DNA from 2 places in the Comamonas sp. 14P8.1.4 genome. Region 2 is predicted to be linked to the other one. Evidence: riboswitches for the same ligand, from Rfam matches in the RefSeq annotation. Region 2 holds a riboswitch; the other holds the start of a gene.

Region 1 (3,184 bases), on a different contig from region 2:
TCGTAGTAAATCTCGTCGTGCAACTTGGCGTAGAACACAGAGGCTTTGAGGCGGTTGCGCGCGGTGGTGTGGTTGGCGCCCAGCGTGAACGTGCGGCTTTGGGTGGCGGCGCCAAAGCCTATAAAGCTGTAGGTGTTGAAGTCAAAAAATCGATCAATGTCGGGTGAGGCAAAAGCATCGCTGTAGTTGGCAAAGACCGAGACCTGGTCCGAGAGGCGGTGGTTGGCACCCAGCTCCCAGGCTGTGTGGTACTCCTGCTGGCTGGAGTTGGCTTGCCCGGGCGACGCGTAGCGGTAGCGCATGCGCTCCCGGCGCAGACCACCGGAGAGCGTCCAGTCGTTCCACAGGTATTGGGTATGCACAAAGCCGCCCAGATTGTTTTTGCGCATGAGGCCGACGGAAGACAGGCGTTCACCCTCCACGCTCTGCACGCCCGCATTCACCGTGAGGGCGCCGCGCTGGTATTGCAGCGCAACTTCGTTGGACTGCTGCGCGTAGTCACTGGTGGAGCCCGGGTAAGTAAAGCTGTTGTACTGGCTGGACTTGTCCTCGCTGTGGTGGCGCGCCGTGAGCTTCCAGGCGGCATTGAGCTGGTATTGCAGCCCAAGGCCCCAGTAGCGGCTGTCAGATACCTGGCGTGGGTAGGGGCTGCCACTGCTTTGGCTCGGGTTGGCATGGAAGGCGGGGGCGGACAGCGCGTTCGGGAAGCGGTTGTCGATACGGCTGGCACCGATTTCCACATTGGCTTGCAGGCCCTTCGCGACCTGGATGTTGCTGGCCAGACGCCAGGTGTTGGCTTCGCTGCTGTCCTGGTGACCGGTGGCATCGGGTTGGCTCCAGCCATTGTGGTGGCTGTGATCGGCCGTCAGGGACAGGTCGAACTTGTCTTTGACCATGCCCACGGATGCCACTGCGCCGCGCTGGCCATGGCTGCCGCCGTAGAGGTCCAAGCTGGCGCTGTCGTGGGCTTTGGTGTAGATCTGAATGCTGCCCGCCGTGGCGCCATCGCCGTACATGACGGCGCCGCTGCCCTTGGTGATTTCAATGCGTTCCACATCGCGCAGCGAGATAGAACCCACCAGGGCCGGTACGTTGTCGATGTTGTTCAGACGCCGACCGTTGACTGAGATCACCACGTTCTGGAAGCCATCTTCGCCAAAGCCGCGCATGGCGATGTTGGGCGCATTGCGGTTGCCCCATTGCGGGGTGATCTGCAGCGAGCTTTGCTGTGCCAGATAGTCAAATACCGAGTGCGCGCCGGAGCGGTCAATTTGCTCGCGCGTATGCACCTCGGAGGCGTAAGGCGCATCGGTGTCTTGCATCTCAATGCGCGTGGCGGACACCACCACATGGGGTTGCTGCACCTCGGTTTGGGCCGCAGCCAGCAAGGAAAAGCCCGTCAGGGCACAGCCCACAGCACAGCTGCGGGGAGAAAAACGAAACGACATGCCGAAGAAATCCATGGCACCGCGTTTGCGTCCCCACAAAGGCGGTGATGTGTGGTCTATGGATGGCTGTGGGGGGAAGAAGAAGAGGTATGCGCGCAAGATGCATCTTGCCGAGCATGTCGCCACCACCCCGCAGCACATCCGCTTGCATGCGTTTCGGCCGGTCTCCGGGCTCGTGTGTTGTTCATCAAACAGCTGCATGGCCTTCCCAGAGCAGGGCTCCAGTGGCGTGATCATGCAGTTAGACACACTGACCGTTGCGGGGGCAGCGCAGGCTTTGCAGACACCGAAGGTGTCGCGCACCTGCTTCCCGTTTAACCCTGTGCTGGAACAGCGATGGGCACCGATAACGCAAAACTGCTCCCTGTAAGGAGCAGTTGCTGAATGATACCCCAGCTGCATTAGCCCGGGCGGGCGTGGTGCCGTCGGGCCTGGGCGGGCTGTGGCTAGCGCGTGTGCACCACGCTGGTGTCGATTTCGCCGTACACCGTCACTCCGCTTTGGGGGCTGGCGGTGGTCTCGGAGGGCACGTAGTAACGGTCCTGTGCGCAGGCCGACAGCAGCAAGGCGCCAGCGGTCAGCAATGCCGCACCAAGGCGGCGGGAGCGAAAAGGTAAACGGGGCAGCGGCATACAGGCAGTCTCCAGAAACAGGCGATGCCTGCATGCTATGCGCAGGCAGGCATCGCGGTGTTTCAGAACGTAGGCGCGCGGTGCCCGGCTTCAGCGCGGCTGGGCAGCGGTTTGCACCACCAGCAGGGCGGCTTGCACCAGGTGCATGGTGGCCATGGGGTCGTCACAGGCAATGGCGTGGCGCTGGGGCATGCTGCGCAGCCAGGTGATCTGGCGCTTGGCCAGCTGGCGCGTGGCGGCAATCCCTTTTTCGCGCACCAGGTGCAAGTTGATGCTGGGTGTGCCTTTGCGTGTTTGCCAGTCCAGCTCTTCCCAGACCTGGCGGTAGCCCACGCAGCGCATGCTGGGCAGCTCGGGGTGCAGGTCACCGCGTGCGCGCAGGCGCTGCACTTCATCGATCAAGCCCGCGTCGAGCATGGTGTCGTAGCGCTGGGCAATGCGCTGGTGCAACCAGGCGCGGTCATTGGGTTCCAAAGAAAAAAGCGTGCAATCGAAGGCTGGTTCTGCGCTTTCAGCTCTCTTTTTTGCTTGGTGAAAGCTGGACAGCGGCTGGCCGGAGACGTGCCACACCTCCAGCGCACGCTGAATGCGCTGGCTGTCGGCCGGGGCCAGGCGGGCGGCGGTTTCGGGGTCGACCTTGGCCAGCTCGGCATGCATGGCAGGCCAGCCCAGCTCGGCGGCCTGGGCATCAATGCGGGCGCGCACCGCAGGGTCGGCGGCGGGCATTTCGTCAATGCCGTCGAACAAGGCTTTGAAGTACAGCATGGTGCCGCCCACCAGCAGCGGAATGGCGCCACGGGCGCGAATCTCGGCCACCAGGCGCTGGGTGTCTTGCACAAACTCGGCAGCGCTGTAGGACTGCAGGGGGTCCAGGATGTTGATCAGGTGGTGGGGCACAGCGGCCAGCTCTTGGGCCGTGGGCTTGGCTGTGCCAATGTCCATGTCGCGATAGACCAAGGCGGAATCCACACTGATGATTTCACAGGCTTGGCCACGCTGTGCCAGCACAGCGGCCAGGGCCAGAGCGGCATTGGTTTTGCCAGAAGCGGTGGGGCCTGCAATCGCAATGCAGGGCAGGGTGTGGGTGGAGGCAGTCAAGATAGG
Region 2 (3,184 bases):
CATCAACTGGAATCGTTTGGACGATGAGAAAGATTTGGAGATCTGGAATCGCGTGACCGCCAACTTCTGGCTGCCTGAGAAAGTTCCACTCTCGAACGATATCCCCTCCTGGGCTACGCTGCGCCCCAGTGAACAAGAACTCACCATTCGAGTGTTCACCGGCTTGACGCTTTTGGACACCGTTCAAAACCAAGTGGGCGCGCCTTCGCTGATGCAAGATGCTGTCACACCGCATGAAGAGTCCGTGCTATCGAACTTCACGTTCATGGAAGCCGTACACGCACGAAGCTATTCGTCCATCTTCTCGACACTGTGCTCCACTGCTGAAATTGATGAAGCCTTTCGCTGGTCTGAAGAAAACCCCTGGCTTCAAAAGAAAGCAAGGCTCATCCTGCAAGAGTACAACGCAACAGAAAATGCGTTTAAAAAGAAAATTGCATCGGTATGCCTGGAGAGCTTCCTGTTCTACAGCGGCTTTTACTTGCCGCTGTACTGGAGCAGCCGCGGCAAGCTCACCAACACTGCCGATTTGATTCGCCTCATCATTCGCGATGAAGCCGTGCACGGCTACTACATTGGCTACAAGTTCCAGCTGGCATTTGCCAAGCTCCCTGCCGAAGAGCAGGAAGCTATCAAGTCGGAAGCCTATGCCATGCTGTACGACTTGTACGAAATGGAGTGTCACTACGCCGCAGAGCTGTATGACCCCGTTGGACTGACCGAAGACGTCAAACGCTTCATGAATTACAACGCGAACAAGGCGCTGAGCAACCTGGGCTTCGAGGCCATGTTCCCCAATGACATGTGCCAAGTGAACCCTGCCATCATGGCTGCACTGAGCCCCAGCGCCAATGAGAACCACGACTTCTTCTCAGGTTCTGGCTCTTCTTACGTGATCGGTAAAGCTGTTGCTACTGAAGACGAGGACTGGAACTTCTGATCAAGTATGCAAGCGGTTTTTATTGGCCCTGTGCTAACGACCTTCCGTAAAAGCAGGGGAATGAGCCAGATTCAGCTGGCTCAGGCAATTGGAGTAGATCGTCAGTATCTGAAAGATATAGAAACTGACAAAAAACCGATGAAGAAACCATTGATGGAGAAGCTCGAACGGGCTTTTTCCATTACGCAGGCAGATTTCTTCGCTTTTTATGTGAGCAACCCAATCAAAGATGCAGAGGTGTGCGCAAAAAGCTAACGCTGTTGCAAGGAGTTCAAGGGGAGAGCCTTTTGCAGGCTTTCCCCTTGTCGGTCTGAGGAGCCATCGCGTGGCAATGCATTGCCAATGCCGCAGCTCATAAAACAGCTGTATGGCCTCACTCAGACAGAAAATCTAGTTTCGTTGGTGCCCGCATTGTCATTCTGACAGTGCAGTTAAACGGGAAGCAGAGTGCAAACGCCTTGACGAGGCGTGATCTAGCCTGCGCTGTCCCCGCAACGGTGAGTCCATGTTCTCTCTTTGAAAGAGCCGCTCTCTGATCCGCCACTGTGCGCAAGTCTGACTTGCGAATGGGAAGGCTAGGGAGTGCCAGACCAGCCCGTATACCGGCCAACGAAGTTTCGTTTGAAGAGTCCTTCAAATATTGTTTGCCCATCGCTGACGGGGAGGTCAGTCGGGCGAATTTTTCAAAATTTCCCATGAAGAGAATTGAACAACAGCGCCTTCGCGCTGTTTTGTCGTTGGCTGTGCGCCCTGTCAGCGCAGCTGTTGCTTTAACCCTGATGCCTGCAGCTTTTTCGCTGGCGGCAGAGATGCCTGAAGTCGTGGTTTCTGCCACGCGCTACGAGCAAAATCTATCCGAGGCACTGTCAGATATCACCGTCGTGAATCGCGCCACCATCGAGCGCAGTGGCGCATCTTCCATCGAAGATCTGTTGGCCAAAGTACCTGGCATTCAAATCACAAGAACAGGTGGAGCTGGCAGCACCACAGAGATGTTCCTGCGCGGAGCCAACAAGCAACACACGGCTGTGTATATCGATGGCATTCGCATTGATGCGCAGAACGGATCAGGTGGTGCACAGTGGGAGTCCATCCCGCTTGACGCCATTGAGCGCATTGAAATTCTGCGCGGTGCTTCAGGCGCTGTTTACGGCTCAGATGCAATGGCAGGAGCCATACAAATCTTCACACAGCGTGGCGAAGATGGGTTCAAACCTTATGTATCCATCGGCCGAGGGACATACCAGACGCTCAAAAGCACTGCGGGCTTCAGCGGAGGCACCGGTAACTGGGACTATGCCGTCGGCATGTCCTATGCAGAAAGTGATGGGTTTGATAGTCAACCCACTGGAAAAAACCATGACAAAGATGGCTATTTGCTCAACTCAGCCAATGCACGCATTGGACTGCAGCTGAGTGACGCACAGCGCTTGAACGTGACAGCGCTGACCAGTGACTCCAAAGCTGGTTATGACAATCGTTCGGATCAGGAAGACTGGGCCATCCGCAATTTAGATGCCTATGGCTTGCAATGGGACAGCCAATGGACAGAAAAATTTAAAACCCACGTGGCGGTCAGCGAATCTAGAGCTGTTTACGAAACAATCGCTAAAAGCCCATTTTTTGCCAAAACAAATTTGCGCAATTATTTGGTGAGCAATGAGCTTTCCACCTCCCTGGGCTTGTTTTCCGCCATGCTGGAGCGTCGTGAAGATACTTTGCACAACAACGGACTGAAAGGTCTGGAGCGTTCTCGCCAGCAAAATGCGATAGGACTGGGCTATGCGGGCAGCTGGAACGCCCACTCGGTACAAATGAACGTTCGCTATGACCAAGACAGCGATTTTGGCGGAAAACAAACCGCTACCATCGCCTACGGATGGGCTTTTGCCGAGAACTGGAAGACCACCGCCTCGGTCGGCACAGGTTTCCGTGTGCCAACGCTGATTCAGCGTTTTGGCGCCAACGGCGATGCAAGCCTTGAGCCAGAGAAGAGCCGCAACACAGAAGTGAGCTTGCGCTGGAGTGAGAACGATCGCTCATTCAGTGCAACCGCCTACCGCAACCAAGTCAAGAATCTTGTGGCTTTCCAGTCTGGTCAAGGCTCATGCGCTGCCACTGGTTGCTACCTGAATGTCGATGAAGCTTTGCTAGAAGGCATCACCTTGGCAGCGCAGTGGCGAACAGGCCCAGTCCGGTGGTATGCCTCTGCAGACTTCCAAAACCCAAGAAACACCAAAACCG

What was found. Region 2 has a riboswitch for cobalamin ahead of AC27VO_RS01310 (TonB-dependent receptor domain-containing protein). Riboswitches for the same ligand answer to the same signal wherever they lie in the genome.
Region 1: linked by a shared signal. The riboswitch ahead of AC27VO_RS07710 (TonB-dependent receptor) and the one ahead of AC27VO_RS01310 (TonB-dependent receptor domain-containing protein) in region 2 are both predicted to bind cobalamin.

The regions. Positions count from the first base shown of each region.
Region 1 is NZ_JBYOKN010000003.1:153,138-156,321, reverse strand. Features, by position in the region: gene AC27VO_RS07710 (TonB-dependent receptor) at 1-1,448, opposite strand, end outside; cobalamin riboswitch at 1,591-1,811, opposite strand; gene AC27VO_RS07705 (hypothetical protein) at 1,895-2,080, opposite strand; gene miaA (tRNA (adenosine(37)-N6)-dimethylallyltransferase MiaA) at 2,171-3,181, opposite strand.
Region 2 is NZ_JBYOKN010000001.1:274,374-277,557, reverse strand. Features, by position in the region: gene nrdF (class 1b ribonucleoside-diphosphate reductase subunit beta) at 1-940, shown strand, start outside; gene AC27VO_RS01315 (helix-turn-helix domain-containing protein) at 947-1,195, shown strand; cobalamin riboswitch at 1,324-1,565, shown strand; gene AC27VO_RS01310 (TonB-dependent receptor domain-containing protein) at 1,636-3,184, shown strand, end outside.